Regions from separate parts of the Ectobacillus sp. OTK genome, predicted to be linked through region 1. Evidence: riboswitches for the same ligand, from Rfam matches in the RefSeq annotation. Region 1 holds a riboswitch; the other holds the start of a gene.
What was found. Region 1 has a riboswitch for S-adenosylmethionine ahead of AC6HZ4_RS10915 (phosphoadenylyl-sulfate reductase). Riboswitches for the same ligand answer to the same signal wherever they lie in the genome.

Region 1 (8,999 bases):
AACAACTATGAATAAACATACTGTTTTCAGCGTACTAGCGACTGGAGCCTTTTTACTTGCTCCAACAGCTTCTATATATGCAGAAACCAACCAAGATAAATTAAATAGCATTGAATCGCAATTAAACGGAACATCTCAACAGCTAGAAAATAAGCAGCAGGAAAAACAGCAAATTGAACAGGAAATTGCAGCACTTCAGCAGAAAATAGATGAATTGAATGCAGCAATTACTACAACAGAGCAGGAACTAGCGACAATTGAACAACAGATTCAGGAAACAGAAGCTTTAATTGAAGAGAAAAATCGCCATATCGCTTATTTACAAGTGCAAATTGAAAAACGGCAGGCTGTCATTGATCAGCGTCTGCGCACGCTGCAGGAGCAGCCGCGCAGCACCTTAATTACAGAGTTGATTATTAACTCTAAAAACCTAGCGGATTTATTGGAGAATATGTATTCAGTGTCGCTTATATTAGATTCTGATAATGATATTTTACAAGAGCAGGCACGCGATAAAGAAACTGTAGAGAATGAGCAGAGAGTGGTAAAAGAAAAGGAAGCAGAATTGCAGAAGCAAAAAGAAATACAACTGCAAAAGCAGCAGCAGCAGGCCGCCGATAAACAGCAGCAGGAAGTACTTATGAATGACATGCATACAAAGCTGTCGCAAACAATGGAAGAAATCGAAAGCACAGAAGAAACAAAAGCGATTTTAGAAGCGCAAAGACAAGCGACCCAGCAGCTTGTGGAAGCGGACAAACGTGCAGCTGAAGAGGCAGCACAGGCAGCGCAGGCTGCAGAGAATGCAAGAAAGGCAGCTGCACCTTCTTCTGGAACATCGATTCAAAATAGTGCAGCAGCAATCAATCCAGGCGGTTTCATCAAACCTGCAGCAGGTGCTTTCACATCAGGTTTCGGCCAACGCTGGGGTAAACTGCATGCAGGTGTGGATATTGCGGCACCTGGAACAGTGCCGGTTATGGCAGCCGCAGATGGTGTTGTGATCCGGGCGTATTATTCGCAAAGCTACGGGAATGTTGTGTTTATTTCGCACCGCATCAAAGGACAAACCTACACAACTGTATATGCACACTTAAGCAGCTATTCTGTCGGAACAGGACAAACAGTGAAGCAAGGCCAGCAAATTGGAATTATGGGCAATACAGGTGCATCGCAAGGCCAGCATCTTCACTTTGAATTGCATGTGGGAGAATGGAACCAATCGAAGAGTAATGCAGTAAATCCAATGCCGTACTTATAGTAACACAAATACAGCCTATTTTCTTGCTAGACATCTTCGAAAAACCTATGCTTTCCTCATGGAAAAAGGACCCAAGTTGAACATTTCAACCAAGGTCCTTTTTTCATTCATTTACATCCCCTAACTAAATGTTCGGCTGCTTGCTAGGAAAAAACATAACCCCTCAAGGCTTGTCTCATTTCTAGTGGATAAAACTCGAGTTGGTCAAACGGCAGCCAGTCCCCTAAACAAAGAACTATAATAATGATAGTACATCCCTTATAAACCTTCTAAAAACTGCTGCTGTTTTTCTACAGATCCTATATATTCCGGTTTTAGCACTTCCTGCAGCAATACATTCCGTGCTGCTTTGCTGTGAACAGAAGCTTTCACTCTTATCCGGCATTCATATAAAAAATCTAAATACTGCTCATACTCTTCTCCATATGCAGCCGACAGGTCATCCCGAATTTTTTTTGCCAACTTCGGACTAGCACCGCCAGTAGAAACAGCAATCATTAACCTGCCGCGCTCAAATGCAGCCGGAAGATGCACATTTCCTGCATTCGGGTCCGTAATGACGTTTACGAGCTGATTCTCGTCCGCTTCCGCTGCAATTCGGGCGTTAAGCTCCGCATCATCCGTCGCTGCAATAACAAGAAGCGCCCCGACAAGATCTGATTTTTCATATGTCTTCGCAAGCCACGTAATGCGCCCCTCTTCTGCCAGTTTTTGCACCTTCCCATCAGCCTCGGGACTAACGACTGTTACACGTGCTCCTTCCCTAACAAGCGGCCCGATTTTAAAAAGGGCTACCTTACCGCCGCCAACGACAACAACGCATTTATTCTGTATATGCAGCGCAAGTGGGTACATACTCTTCTCCCTCCATTGCTTCCTGTACGCGCGCGGCAAGAACCTTGCGCAAATTCGGATGATAGCCTAGATAATCACATAATATAAGTTCTTCTCGACTTAGCTTCTTAATCTTTCGTTCCATTGTTTTCATCAGAATACCTGTAAACAATAAGTATGGCACAACAAACACCTGTTTATGACCTGATGCAAGCGCCATCTCCAGCCCTTGCTCAAATGTTGGCTCCGCTGCTGCCAAAAAGCAAATATCGACCTTCTGAAACGGATATGTATGCTGTAATCGTAAAGCTATTTCCTTCATATCACGTTTTACATCCGGATCACTGCTGCCTCGTCCAACGAGCAATACCATCGCATCCTCAGCAACACGTCCCTTACCAATTCGCTCCATCAAAATCGATACAATTTCATCGTGTACGCCAAATGGATCACCATACGTTAAGGTTACATCAGGATAATACTGCTTTACTTTTGCTAATTCATTCGGGATATCCTCTTTCGCATGTGCGGCAGTGAGCAATAAAACCGGCACCGCCGCAATATGTGTTGCACCTCTTTCCACACATGCTCGGAAGCCAGCTTCAATGGACGGCTCCGCTAATTCCAAAAAGCATACCTCCTGAATCGGTACATCTACGTCAGCCATTGCTTGAGAGACAAAGAAGCGCGCTTCTTCGCACGCTTCCTTCACCCTGCTGCCGTGGCAAATGTATAATACTGCCTGCATTTACAACGCCCCGCTTGCATAGTAATTTTTGGATGACTGTTGTTCAAACCATTGAATCTTGTCCCGGTAACGAACGACCTCGCCAACAATAATCATGCTCGGATTTTGTACTTCTTCCTTTTGCGCGATGGTGACAATCGTTCCTAATGTTCCCGTTACTGTACGCTGTGATACAGTTGTACCCCATTCAACAAGTGCGACCGGTGTCTGCTCACTTTTTCCATGTTGCAATAGCTTGCCGCAAATATACGGAAGATTGCTTACACCCATGTAAATCGCTAGCGTATCAATTCCCTTCGCTAGACTCTCCCATTTTGTATCCTCTTCCTGGCCCTCGCGGCGGTGACCCGTAACGATGGCAAAGCTAGCGCCGGCATCACGATGGGTGACTGGAATACCAGCGTAGGCAGGGGCGGCAATACCAGACGTAATGCCGGGAACGATTTCAAACACAATGCCATTTTCGGCTAACGTCTCCGCTTCCTCAGCGCCGCGTCCAAATACAAACGGATCTCCACCCTTGAGCCGTGTTACCGTTTTTCCTTTTTTCGCATGCTTTACAAGGTGAGCGTTGATCGTTTCCTGCTGCATAATGTGGTAGTTGGGAAGCTTGCCGCAAAAAATCAACTCCGCATCCGGCTTTGCATGAGACAACAGCTCCTCATTTACGAGCCTATCATATAAAATGACATCAGCCTGCTGAATGCACTTGAGTCCCTTCACCGAAATCAAGTCCGGATCACCCGGTCCTGCTCCAACAATGTACACCTTTCCCACTTTGCCACCTCCACAGTCTATTCTCCTGTCCGTAAATGACAAAGCCTGCCCCTTTACGAATTGTCTTCTTCTCATAAAGAGAAATATCTTCAATGTCAGGAAGCTTGAGAAAATATTTCTCAAGCTCCACTCGACAAGATCGCATGAAGGAAATACAATTAATTTTCCCGTTTGCTGCATTATATAGGTTTGTGCTGATTGCTATTTTTTATAGTTACACAAAAAGGTTTGCGAACTCGTCGTTATGCCAAAAGAGTTCATATACCTCTTTCACGATTGGTCTGGGTCAATACCCGTAAGCGGATTTCCAACAATGATTCTTGTATAAAATCCCCTTAAATAAATTGTTTATTTTTCAAATATTGAATAACTTGCTCCGCACATTCTTCGATCGAATGTAAGTGTGTGGAAACAACAATTTCAGGATTTTCTGGCTCTTCATACGGAGAATCGATACCTGTAAATTGTTTAATCTCGCCGTTACGCGCCTTTTTATATAAGCCTTTTGGATCGCGCTTTTCGCACTCTTCAATTGGGCAGCTTACAAATACTTCAATAAACTCGTCCGCCTCTAAAATATTACGCACCTGCGCACGATCCGCACGGAACGGAGAAATAAAAGCTGTTAGCACGATTGTGCCGCTGTCTACAAACAGCTTCGCTACTTCGCCAATGCGGCGAATATTTTCTGTACGTGCCTCTTCAGAAAAGCCTAAATCTTTATTTAAGCCGTGACGAATATTGTCTCCATCTAATACATAGTTGCCAATTTTTTCTTGGAATAGCTTACGCGCCACCGCATTGGCAAGCGTAGACTTGCCGGATGCGGATAAACCTGTAAACCAAAGAACAAAGCTATGATTGCCTTTTTGCTCGCGACGCTCCTGCTTGGAAACAGATGCCTCATGCCATGTAATGTTCGTACTCATTGCTTCTCCCCCTCAAGCGTTCACTGGCTGCTCTTGCATGCCGCGAATTAATACTTCTACCACTTCTTTACGGCTGAATGTGCTTGGCGGAAGCTGACCGCTGCGAAGCAATTCACGCACCTTTGTTCCAGATAAAATCACACGATCTTCAGCGCCATGCGGACATGTTTTCGAAGAAGCCATACCTTCGCATTTTGTGCAGTAGAAGCTATGCTCGAAGAATAACGGCTGAATTCCGAGCTCCTCTGCTGTGAAGTTAGAGAAGATATGCTGTGCATCATATGTGCCATAATAGTTGCCGACTCCTGCATGGTCACGGCCAACGATAAAGTGTGTACAGCCAAAGTTTTTTCGAACCATTGCGTGGAAAATTGCTTCGCGCGGTCCTGCATAACGCATTGCTGCAGGGAACACAGCTAAAAATACACGGTCCTCTGGATAGTAGTTCTTTAAGAGTACTTGGTAGCTTTCCATACGTACGTCAGCTGGAATATCATCAGATTTTGTTTCGCCTACAAGCGGATTTAAGAATAAGCCGTCTACGATTTCAAGCGCTGCTTTTTGAATGTATTCATGCGCGCGGTGAACCGGGTTACGTGTTTGGAATCCAACTACAGTTTTCCAACCAAGATCCTGGAATTTTTGACGTGTTTCAGCTGGATCTAAGCGGTACTCAGCAAATTGATCCTTCTCTGTACGTTTTACTAAAGTAATCGCTCCGCCTACATATACAGACGGGCGCTCCAGCATTTTCTTTACGCCTGGATGGGCAAGGTCTGTTGTGCGGTATACATTTTCCGCTTCTTTTTGTTTGTCTGGCACATAAATATCGCCAACTGTAAGTACGCCGTATGTTACGCCATCTTGTACTAGGCGCACCTCTTCACCTGCTGTAAGCTCATTTGCTTTTTCTTCTGTTACAGGAAGCGCGATTGGAATACTCCAAACTGTTCCATCAGCAAGACGCATACGTTCTACAACGGAATTGTAGTCTTCTTGATTTAAAAAGCCTGTTAGCGGGCTATATGCACCAACTGCGATTAACTCTAGGTCGCTAAGCGCGATATTGTCTAATTCGATTTCCTTTTGAATGTGCGCTGTGCTGTATGTTTCGTCTACGCGATTGATAAGAACACCGCCATGTGCTGCAATAGTTGTCATCTTGAAATTCCTCCTACTTCTTGTTTCGTATGTTTTAATAAGCTAATGACTCCAAGTGTTGCGATAATTCCTGCCCCAACAATAAAGATAGAATACAAATCGCTTTCTAGCAACAGTTTAATGCATGTATAGGAAACTAAAAGCGATAAAAACGGGGCAACAAACCAAACCTTGAGCATTTGCGAAACAACGCGTTTTTGAAAGACTTTCTTGCCATGCTGCGCGGAGCCCATGCCGATAATAGAAGAAGATGTAATTTGTGCAATCGGCAATGGAATTCCGAATAAAGCCGCTGTAATAACGAGAACCGAGCTGGTAGCAGACACAGAAATCCCCTCGATCAAAGAAACAGATGTAATTTTCTTCCCGTTTGTTTCTAATACTCTGCTTCCTAAAAGCAGTGCACCGAGGGCCACAAAAATACCGCCTAGAAGCAGTCCTGTTTCCACGGGAACCAAATGCGCTCCCACTAGCGGAGCAACTGCATTTGCTACGTTCTTCATCCCAGCCGAGTAAGCCTCGAAAAAACCTGTCACAATAACAAGAATTGTAAAAATCGGTTTCCATTTTCCTTTTTCCAAATCAGGATACTTGGAATTTAGTTTATGAATGAACTTTCCAGCAACATAAGTGATACTAAATGCTACGACAGGAGTGATAATCCAAAAGGCAACGATAAACAAAAGTTTCCCCACATATAATGCGTGGTATGCAATCCCAACTCCTGCAACAGCACCTATTGTAATCTCACTTGTAGAAAGCGGAATGCCAAGAATATTTGCCGTAAATAAGGCAATTGTTGCTGCAAGTAATGTAATAATAACGATTTTTACGGTAAAGATGTCTTCAGGGATAATGCCCGAGCTAATCGTTTTCGTAACCTTTTGTCCCCCAAAGACAGAACCAGCAATGATAGCAGCGCCGCATATGAGCAGCGCTACCCATTTCTTCTTGATGGCTCCTGAAGCATATGCTACCCCCATTGAGGCTGCTGCTCCGCTTGCCCCTATATTCATCGCGAATAATAACGCTGCACAAAATGCGAGAGCTACCATGTTTTCCCTTCTCCTTTACATCTTACTGATGAAGTCCGCATTCTGTTTTACCTGTACCTGCCCAACGTCCGGAGCGATCGCTGGCGCCGCCCTCTGAAGGACGAGTGCACACCTCACAGCCAATGCTCGGATAGCCGATATCATGAAGCGGATTGTACGGAAGATCATGCTTGTATACGTAACGCCATACTTCCTTCCATGTCCAGTGAATCAGCGGACATATTTTAATGGAATGAAAACGGCGGTCAAGATTTACAAATTGTACATTTTGACGCGTTGGCGATTGCTCGCGGCGCAATCCGGAAATCCATGCTTTTCCTTGTGCAAGCGCCTTTTCAAGCGGAACAATCTTTCGAATATTACAGCATGCATTGGGATTAGACTGCCACAACGCCGCACCATGCTCTGCCGCCTGCTCTTCAAGCGTAAGCTCTGGCTTTTGCATTACAATCTCAAGTCTTGGGAATCGTTCTTTTACTCTTTCAATTAATTCATATGTTTCTTTAAAGTGCAGGTCCGTATCTAAAAATACAACCTTCGCATCAGGCTTCACTTGGTCAATTAAATGAAGAAGAATCATCCCCTCAACGCCAAAGCTGCATGCATACACTACATCGTCTCCATAATGATCATACGCCCAACGTAAAACTGAAAGCGCGCCTTTTGCTCCATCGTCCTCATTGAAATCAATTGATGGTGCATCCCATGTCTCATATGTTAACATTTTCTTTCCCCCTTTTTTAATGATATCCCATTTCACTGCTATGTTAGGAAGGAGTTGTTTCGTTCCACTGCCGCAGTGACATTTTCAAAAATACATCTTATCCGTTGCATGAAAAAAATCTTTCCATTCCGAAAAGACTCTCCAGGCGGCTTGATCTTACCTCACAAAACGGGATTTCATTTTGACGGATTAGCACCTTGCATCATGCAGGTTGCTGGGCTTCGTCGGGCCGTGTCCCTTTGCCTCTCTGGATAAGTAATTAATTTGTATTGTATCACAATTATGGGCAATTGCAATCCTACTTTTCTTATATGAATTATATTTTTAAGGAATTTTTGAAAATATGAAAATATGATAAATGCAGTAAGTACCCGATTCGTATTTTGTTTATTGACATAAAAATACAGGAATTTCACTATTTCTTAAGAAAAAATCTACCATAAGAGTCTTCTTGTCATTAATTTTCCCCGTTTTCGTAAAACAATACTTTCTCTTACAATATAAAAGGATAATTCCGAGTAAATGAATAGGTAACTTGCTTATTGCCGTATGAGGCAAAGATAGCTATGGGAGATTTGCTTACAAAAACAGGCGAACAACGTACTGTTGTCCGCCTGCTTTTCAGTTATTCTCATCTTGCTTTCATACAAGCTCGCTTGCACGAATACGATCCTTTTGCACAAGATCTTCTAATGTTTCCCGCTCTACAACAACCTGCGCTTTACCATCCTTTACAAATACAACAGCAGGGCGCGCGATGCGGTTATAGTTATTTGCCATCGAATATCCGTACGCCCCTGTGCAGGAAATCGCAAGTAAATCACGTGATGCCGCTTCTGGAAGCTTTATATCCCAAAGCAGCATATCGCCGCTCTCACAGCACTTCCCGGCAATCGATACAACTTCCTCTGGCTCTTCATTCGCTCGATTTGCCAAAATTGCCTCATACTTCGCACCGTACAATGCAGGGCGAATGTTATCTGTCATTCCCCCATCCACGGCCACGTATTTGCGAATGCCTGGGATGTCCTTAATGGAACCGATTGTATACAGAGTTGTGCCAGCATCACCGACAATGCTGCGACCCGGCTCAATCCAAATTTCCGGCAGAGGATAATTGCGCTTCGTAAACTGCTCGCGCACCGCATCCGTCATCTCTTTAATATATTGTACAGCTGGAAGAGGTGTGTCACCTTCTGTATAGCGAATGCCAAAGCCGCCGCCAAGATTTAAAATTGGCATTGTATGTCCTGTTTCAGAACGAACATCGTCTACAAAGGCTGCTAATACTTCAACAGCACGAACAAATCCATCTGTTTCAAAAATTTGAGAACCGATATGAGAATGGATTCCAAGTACATTGTAGTACGGCTTCGATACCGCATGCTTTACCGCCTGCAGCGCCTGCCCGCTAGAAACGCCAAAGCCAAATTTTGAATCATCCTGGCCTGTCGTAATATATTCATGCGTATGTGCCTCAACACCAGGCGTTACACGAAGCAAAATATTC
Region 2 (8,999 bases), 1.5 Mb from region 1:
CGGCTCTATCGCTAATCTGTTCGGTGAAGCAATTGGCCATGGTACAGCTACGTTAACAGCACTTGGCCAAATTGCGGCGATTTGGGTGGGCGGCGGCACGCTCATTCCGTGGGCACTTATCCCAGCGGCGGCAATTTGTAAGGTAGATCCATTCGAGCTCGCGCGTCGTAATTTTCTCCCTGTTGTGATTGGTCTTGTTGTCACAACAATTGCTGCCATGTTTTTTATGTAGACTCTGTTAAATCACATTATTGATTTTTGCCCAAAGAAAAAGACCGAGAAATGATATTATCCCTCCTGTGTAGACAGTGGAAAAAAATCCTATACTGTCGCACAGGAGGGATTTTTTATGGCACGAAAAGGAACCAAGTTTCAAATGTACACGAGAGAACAGAAGCTACAAGCAAAATGATTGATAAGGACAAAAAATAAGCAAGAGGAACGCTAGGGTTCCCTTGCTTTTTTGTAATGATTCCGCTTGCTGATAGTATCTTTTTATAGATTTGGGTTTTAGGTTTTGATAATTGATAAAAATCTTTTAATACAAATACATATCCCGCGTTAGTATTTGTAACAAATCAAATTTCTCAATAGTATTTTTTATTTACGATCTATCTCATCTTCAGCACTTATCTTTTTTGCCTTCTGGGCTATCGAGGAATGGGCTACTCCGAAGAATACGTGGAAAATATGACACGTTTGCATCAAGCCTTGAGAGATAACCCCGAGACGTTAATTCAGCTTATAAAGGGACCTGACCAATTGTGTGAAAAATACCCCAACTCAGGTAAATACCACTGCCAAGACGACAATATTTATGAAAGAGATGCCACTATTTTAAAGAAAATGGGGCTTAAAATCGGACAAATTCTGAGTTGGAAGGACATTGAGTCGTGCATTCGAAAGTTTGTCGTCCCCTCCGATATTCAAATTGTGTGTGAAACTTGTTTCTGGCGTTCATATGGAGTTTGTGAGGAAGGTATTCAAGAGATTCATGAAGGGAAGGGCTTAAGGAAACTTAAATAAGCCCTCCTCCCTTTTATTAATAATTCCGTTTTGAGATGCAATTTTTAAAGCGTGCCCAAGTTGTACACCTGCGTGTCGGACTTGCCCAACAAGGAATGTTGATGCCTTGAAAACGGGTTGATGCAATAGCTTTTTTGAGCAAACTATTTTGGTATTTTAAGTGAATAGATATAAAGGTCGTCTTAAAATAGAAGACCTTTATTCTTTAACTTAAGCCCTCTATATCCCATTTTTATTGACCCACTATTTATTAATAACAATTGATAATTTGTAGTTTGCATGCTTGTTTAAGTCTACCAAAAATTGATCTAATAGCTCATTAGATGGGAATCTACATTCAAGAAGATAACAACCATCCCCACTAATTTTATAGTTATTTATAATGTATTTCTCTTGCGTTTTAATAAACGAGAGATATGGCTGATGATGTGTATCTTTTATATAGATATTAATAAAAGCATACATAAAGCAACCTAATTTAACTTGATTCACTTTAATTGTATAACCCTCAATTACTCCGTTATCCTCCAATTTAGCAACTCTAGATGCGGCCGCTTGTCCTGTCAAATGAACTCTCTCTCCTAATTCTTTCATAGTAATGCGGCTATTTTGGGATAACTCTTCTAATATTCGCATATCTGTGTGATCTAACATGAAATCAACTCCTTTCAAAATTCAAGTCAAACGATAAAAACACTTGATTTTATCCATGTAAATAGTACTTGCCCATATTATAAACTAAGCACAGGCAGCAAACACAAATAAAAAGAAAAGGAGTTATAAGTATGAACATTCAACAAATTAGAAATGCTACACTGGTTATCCAATACGCAGGGAAAAAGTTTTTAGTTGACCCATTTTTAGCAGATAAGGGAACTTACCCGCCCTTTCCTAACTCATTAAGACAAGATCAATACAATCCTTTAGTTGGTTTACCCACATCACTTGACGATATTATTAACGTAGATGCTGTCATTGTCACTCATCTGCACTTAGACCACTTTGATGAGGCAGCTCAAAAAACATTACCAAAAAGTATCAAAATGTTTGTACAAAATGAAGAAGATGCACAAGAAGTGCAAAACGCTGGTTTTCAAAATGTAGAAATGTTACAAGAAGATACAATGTTTGAGGATGTCCAACTAATTAAAACAAAAGGCGAGCACGGAAGAGGAGAAATACTAAAACGTGCTGGTCTAGTGTGCGGCGTTGTCTTCGAGCATCCAACTGAGCAAACGTTGTATGTAGCTGGAGATACGGTATGGTATGAAGGGGTTCAAGAAATGATTGATACCCACAAGCCAGAAGTCATTGTAGTAAATGGCGGTGATAATCAATTCTTTGAAGGCGGTTCTCTCGTCATGGGCAAAGAGGATATCTATGAAGTATATAAGGCTGCCCCTAACGCAAAAATTATTGTGAGCCATATGGAAGCTGTCAACCATTGGACATTATCCAGAGAAGAATTAAAAAGCTTTATTGAGGAAAAAGGAATCTCCTCTCACATTCTAGTGCCAGATGATGGTGAATCATACACATTTTAACAGATCTTCGAAAGAATTCCCCTTCTTGGGGCCTGTGAAGGGCGCAGCCCAAGGGTAAGGAGGGGATGAATTTCGCTTAGGCACAGCCTAACGTATTGCATGATAGAAACATGCGTTCTATAATGGTTATATATGGAAGGGTGGTGACGGCAGTGTTGTTGAATCAAAAATATGAGATCTTTCCGACAGAGGAACAAAAAAAGATGTTAGACCGCTGGCTCCAATACTGCCGTCAAACGTATAATTCCGCCCTCTTAGACAAAGAACGCAAATATAGGCAAGCCAAAGAAAATTACACTCGCTACGATATGCAAAGACAACAAACGTTGGATAAAAAGAAGTATCCCTTTCTAAACGAAGTTCCTTCTCAGCCATTACAAGAAGTGTTTGTACGATTGAAAAAGGCGTTCGATCACTTCTTTCGCAAACATGCCAAATACCCAAAACTAAAAACGTATAAAGAGTATACAAGTATGACGTTTCCTCAATTCGGCTTCAACAAGAAGGGCAATCGAGTCAAGAAGTCCCTTTCGATCCGTACTCATATTTGTACGAAATGCGGAGTAGTACTTGATAGAGACTATAATGCTGCGCGAAACATCCTACAAAAAGCATGGGAAGGATTCCTTGTGGCAAACTGAACCAAACAAACTGTAGGGCAAGGTTGTGTCCAAACAGGATAATCTATGCCTGTGGAGATTGTGTAAGACATATTGGGAACCCCCACTATGCTACGGTCCATGAAGCAGGAAGCCCCTTCTTCAAACAATCCGAAAGGGTGTTAAGGAGGGGTCATTCATGATAAAAAACGGACAGAAATTGTAGTTTTAATTTTATATGGGAGGAGCATGAAAAGCTAAAAAATTATTTTGTTAGGAAGTGCAGTTCATGATAACTAAAATAGGGGATACAAGTAAGTCAAAACAGCAGCCTGTTTGGTTGCAAGGTTATATTGATTCACCAGAAAAACAAAAACAGCTCTATAAAAAAACATTAAGAATTGTGATCCTGTCACAAATCTTTGGAGGAGCAGGACTTGCAGCCGGTATAACGGTAGGCGCACTTCTTGCACAAGATATGCTAGGGACGGAAAGTGCAGCAGGGATTCCAATTGCCTTACTCACTTTAGGATCTGCAGGAGCTGCATTGCTTGTAGGCCGGCTTTCACAGCGTTATGGGCGCAGAGCAGGACTTGCAGCCGGTTTTCTTGCCGGTGGACTGGGTGCGATCGGCGTTATAATCGCCGCCTTAATCAACAGCGTCTTGCTTTTATTCGCTTCCCTGCTTCTTTATGGGGCTGGTACCGCCGCAAATCTGCAAGCACGATACGCGGGTACAGATCTGGCGACAGCTAAACAGCGTGCAACTGCTGTGAGCATGGCCATGGTTTCTACTACCTTTGGTGCTGTAGCCGGTCCTAACTTGGTCGATGTGATGGGAAAATTTGCGCATTCTATTGGTGTTCCAACTTTGGCTGGTCCCTTTATCTTAGCGGCCATTGCTTTTATCCTTGCCGGATCGGTTCTCTTAGTTTTTCTTCGTCCAGACCCTTTGGTTGTGTCTACAGCCATAGCGAATGTCCAGGAGAAAGACGATATAGTGCAGAAAAAACCAAATTCAGAAAGTTCTACAATGAACAAAAGAGGAATTGTCGTAGGCGCTGCCATTATGGTTTTGACTCAATTTGTCATGGCGGCCATTATGACAATGACACCGATCCATATGGGACACCATGGCCATGGTTTGAGGGAAGTTGGGTTGGTCATAGGTTTTCATATAGGCGCCATGTACTTTCCTTCACCTGTTACAGGCCTATTGGTAGATAAAGTCGGTCGTACTGCTATGGCTGTTGCTTCTGGTGCCACGCTTCTAGCCTCTGGTATACTGGCAGCTTTTGCGCCAGCAGACTCAATGGTACTGCTTACCTGCGCACTAGTACTGCTAGGTGTTGGCTGGAACTTTGGATTAATAAGCGGAACTGCTCTCATTGTAGATGCAACACATCCATCTATTCGCGCAAAAACACAGGGATCGGTTGATGTCTTGCTTGCATTATCAGGTGCCTCCGGCGGTGCGTTATCAGGAATAGTAGTCGCTCATTCTAGTTATGCGGCACTATCAATTTCTGGAGCTATTCTGTCACTGTTGCTTATTCCTGTAGTTGTTTGGTCTCGTAAGACTCAAAGCAGAGAGCTGATATAAAGTTTTTCTAATTCAAATCCTTTTAATTAGTTAAGCTGGTATCAATGTAGAGTTTTATCTAGCAAGGTGCGATTAAATTCTAATGAATAAAGGCAGCTTTCGGTAAAAAATTGAAAGCTGCCTTTTTCATATTTCTTCGTCTCGTGTTCTATCTGTGTAAACAATCGGTGGATGAATCGGAAATTTCCGTTAGTCATTTTAATGATGCTGGCCAGTGCTTCGTAACCAGAAAAGTCCTCCATTTTAATGGCTAAGCCGAGTTCGTTCCATAACACTTTATACCAATTATAAATGATTTTCTTCTTGAACTAGCCTGCTTCATTAGTAAAAGAAGTTCAACAAAAAGAGCGTTAATCCTTATTTGATCAACACTCCCGTTAATGCAGTAACATTACACGTTATTTTTTAGGTTTGCCTTCATTAAAAAGGAAATTTTTCGCTCATCTGTATTTTGGATCTGTTCCAGTTGATTAATAACTAGCTTTTGTCGATGCAGTGAATGGTTTTGACTTAACTTCGCTTTCCCCTCTATCTTGTTGATTTTTATTTTGAAGCCTTGAATTCCTTTGTTCATCCCAGCGAGAAAGTCAGCGTCTACATCTTGCAATTTGTATGAACTATTAGGACCTTCATACTTCAATACCATGTCATGCAAGGAATCAATTAACTCCTGTTCATCCTCAATAAGTTCGACTTCGCCGTATACATGAACAGTCACATAATTCCATGTTGGTACTGCTTGATTCGTCTCATACCAAGAGGGAGAGATATAACAATGAGGACCATGAAAAACTGCTAAGATTGTTTGATTTTTAATACCTTTCCACTGAGGGTTCGGAAGAGCAAAATGACCATACAAATAGTTTTTCTCCTTATTCAACAGCAGTGGTAAATGTGTAGCAAAAGGCATTCCTTCATGCATGGAAAACAATGTTGCAAAACTATTCTCCTGTATTACATCGTAAGCTACTGCTAATTCTTTTATTTCAAATTGCTTAGGGATATACATAAACAATCTCCTTTCCACCTGCATATAAACTTTTAAACAGACAGACAATTGATTCGTCAATATTATTTATTCACAATCATAGCAACTTTCACTAAGTATCTATCCTCATTGAATCTACCTTGAATAATCGAGAACCCTCATCTGTAAAATATAGTATTATACAAACTGACATGTAAAAAGGTACAATTTTAAATAAATAAACATGTCAAAGGAGATCGTAAATGAAAAATACCATTTTTGCTTTTAAGGATGATTCTCCCAAATACAAACAAATCTACGAGCAGTTTAAGTTATTTATTGAACGGGGTGACATACTTGCTGATGAACAATTGCCCTCCATTCGTCAACTTGCAGATTCCCTTCAAGTAAGTCGCAATACGACATTAATGGCTTATGATCAACTTGTAGCTGAAGGCTATATTCGTGGAGAAGGGAGAAAAGGTTATTTTGCAAATGAATTAGAGACGCTTTTATCCCAAGAAAAGTTAATTCCTCATAATAAAAAGCAAAGAGAGTCAGTGACACCTACCCTCATTGATTTCCGAGCAGGTGCCGTAGATCAAACGCATTTCCCTCTAAAAATTTGGAGGAGGATTGCCAATCAAGTATTAACATTACAGGAGAGCTTTCAATATGGGGAACCCTTTGGTGAAGTGTGCCTACGTGAACAAATTGCCACATACTTACTCCAATCTCGTGGGGTGAAAACAGATGCAAATGCCATTATTATCGGCAGTAGTACCCAACACATGCTTATCAATCTTGGACATATACTGAAGGATGATTTTCCAAGCATTACAGTAGAAGACCCTGGATACGATGGCGCTAGGAAAGCTTTTCAATTTCATTGTTTTACGATTGAACCTTTACCAGTTTATGAGGCAGGTGCTGATTTTTCACAATTAGAACAAATGAAATCACGATTAATCTATGTAACACCTTCCCATCACAGTCCATATGGGGTAAGCATGTCCATTCAACAACGGCAAACGCTTATTCACTGGGCTAACAAGATGCAAGGCTATATTATCGAAGACGATTATGATAGTGAATTTCGCTATACACAACAACCATTTCCAGCTCTCGCTTCCATTGATTCTGCAAGAGTCATTTATCTAGGGAATTTCTCAAAGTCCTTTCTTCCAGGAATTCGTTTAAGTTATATGGTGTTGCCAGAGCCACTTTTAAACCGTTATAAAAATCAATTTCTTCATTTCGAGAGTACCACTTCACTTCTTAGCCAACTCACAATGGCTAAATTTATGGAAGAGGGAGAATGGAATCGCCATATTAAACGTATGCGTCTTGTTTATAAACGAAAAATGCAGCACTTGGTATCAGTATTAAAAAAGCAATTCGATCAAAATATATTCATTATTGGTGAGCAGTCTGGTTTGTATTTATTAATCAAAGTACATCTGAAACGTTCAGAAGAATGGCTAATTCAACAAGCTTCCTTTCATGGTGTTAAAGTTTATCCTACCTCACTCTACTTCATTAAAAATAATACCGATAAACCGATTATTAAACTTGGTTTTAGTAATCTTTCTTGTGATGAAATCAAGCTTGGCGTGGAGCTCCTAAAAAAGGCTTGGTTATAAAAAACACCCCTTAATTGTAGCTTATGTCTAATAATTGCGGGGCAAATCATGAACTTTTAAAACACAGGTTCTTATTCTACTAACCTGCGCGTTCGTGAAATAAAGAAAAGGGTTGCCGCCGCAACCCCATTTTTAAACTATTGCACCCGTTTGTTTAAGTACATTCCTTCACAATCTCCACAATATTTTACATACATATTCCATTTAACTCTGTAGAGTCAATCTTGTATATGCCTAAAACATAAATAAGGTACTTCCCCTGCTAAAGGAAAGCACCGGGTTGCTGAAGAAAAAAAGTTACTTATTACACATTGTGGTCCTAATGCGAAGTTTTATTAAGATATTAATTTTATCTCTTCTAGGCTATTTATATGTTCCCATACTGGAGTAATTTCCGTAATAATTTCACCTTTAAATATATGTTTCAGCTCATTTTTCTTTTGTTTAGCTGCTGTTAATTGATTCATATCAGAAAAGAAAATGAATGATTGATTTTTAAATTGCTTACCTTCTCTGGATGTTGCATCATGTAAGTCAAAAAACAATTCTAATAATTCATTATAAGATACTTTCCAGGGATTAAACCATATTTCTACTATTTCTACATTTTTCCCTTTTAGATGTCCTCTTTGAACATATTCAATACCACGAAAACTTGTAATAAAAGCTTGTTGACTAAAAAATTCGCTTGCACCAAATACTGCTCTTTCCATTGAAATTCGCTCCTTTGAGCGATAAGCCTTCTTTCCATCAAAAAACCTCTCTTCAATCTAAAGAGAGGTTGTATGATTAAATACATTCCTCTCATCTTTCAAAGGTTATTAAACCTTTGCAGGAATTAGCACCGTTCAAGTAATATTTTGACTTGATGGTTGCCGGGTTTCATAGGGCCTGTCCCTCTACCACTCTGGATAAGAAGTTTATCGCTATTTATTTTTTATTTTTTAACTTGTTGTTAACAATATCATCTATTTATCTAAAATTCAAGTAATATTTTTTAAAAATAAAAGATTGGATTTACATACATCCCTTTATTTTTCTCTATGTCATTAAAAACAACGGTACTTTTGCAAACATATTTAAATACCTACAAATAATTTCACATTTATATTAAAAACCTGCTTGCGTTGAATTGTAAGCAGGTTTTTATTTTTTATTCACTGTTTTGTGTGGTATTAAAGAATTCCGCCTGATCTTTTTTGTTAGCCTTTATCTTATTGTTTTTTTTGCCTATTCTTCCATCTGATTCATAGCTTAAATTCATCGGTACTTTTTTATTCTTTTCCATAACTTCCCCCTTTCAAAACTAGTTTGTCCCTCCACCTTATTTTTAAATAAGATTTTTTTCTAGATACTTCTTATAAAGGCATACGTCACCATCAGCGCTTCTTTTGTAATTCCTCTGCATATATAAGGCATCTTTAATGTTAGATAGGGCTCATTTGACCCAAAAAATATTCATTAATTCTGTCAGCCTGATCGCTGGCTTCACCACAGAAAATGTAAGAAAATCACGTTCTTACATGGTACAATAAGAATAATTATTTATTTAGAGACAGAATTAATTTATCCAATGCTTCGTTAATTGGCGTTGCAGGACGTTGGAGTAATTTCTCA

Region 2: linked by a shared signal. The riboswitch ahead of AC6HZ4_RS18535 (peptide-methionine (S)-S-oxide reductase) and the one ahead of AC6HZ4_RS10915 (phosphoadenylyl-sulfate reductase) in region 1 are both predicted to bind S-adenosylmethionine.

Annotation. Positions count from the first base shown of each region.
Region 1 covers NZ_AP048547.1:2,247,279-2,256,277, reverse strand. The annotation lists gene AC6HZ4_RS10955 (murein hydrolase activator EnvC family protein) at 8-1,261, shown strand; gene AC6HZ4_RS10950 (NAD(P)-binding protein) at 1,520-2,116, opposite strand; gene AC6HZ4_RS10945 (sirohydrochlorin chelatase) at 2,085-2,843, opposite strand; gene cobA (uroporphyrinogen-III C-methyltransferase) at 2,844-3,620, opposite strand; partial or broken gene AC6HZ4_RS10935 (DUF3906 family protein) at 3,652-3,750, opposite strand; gene cysC (adenylyl-sulfate kinase) at 3,956-4,549, opposite strand; gene sat (sulfate adenylyltransferase) at 4,562-5,710, opposite strand; gene cysP (sulfate permease) at 5,707-6,765, opposite strand; gene AC6HZ4_RS10915 (phosphoadenylyl-sulfate reductase) at 6,788-7,489, opposite strand; SAM riboswitch class I at 7,643-7,747, opposite strand; gene lysA (diaminopimelate decarboxylase) at 8,132-8,999, opposite strand, start outside.
Region 2 covers NZ_AP048547.1:3,743,342-3,752,340, forward strand. The annotation lists gene AC6HZ4_RS18495 (hypothetical protein) at 1-232, shown strand, start outside; gene AC6HZ4_RS18500 (DUF1284 domain-containing protein) at 661-1,026, shown strand; gene AC6HZ4_RS18505 (Lrp/AsnC family transcriptional regulator) at 1,270-1,680, opposite strand; gene AC6HZ4_RS18510 (MBL fold metallo-hydrolase) at 1,812-2,570, shown strand; gene AC6HZ4_RS18515 (zinc ribbon domain-containing protein) at 2,723-3,211, shown strand; gene AC6HZ4_RS18520 (MFS transporter) at 3,459-4,772, shown strand; gene AC6HZ4_RS18525 (FMN-binding negative transcriptional regulator) at 5,164-5,781, opposite strand; gene pdxR (MocR-like pyridoxine biosynthesis transcription factor PdxR) at 6,003-7,382, shown strand; gene AC6HZ4_RS18535 (peptide-methionine (S)-S-oxide reductase) at 7,718-8,095, opposite strand; SAM riboswitch class I at 8,184-8,300, opposite strand; gene AC6HZ4_RS18540 (hypothetical protein) at 8,536-8,670, opposite strand; gene AC6HZ4_RS18545 (NmrA family NAD(P)-binding protein) at 8,924-8,999, opposite strand, start outside.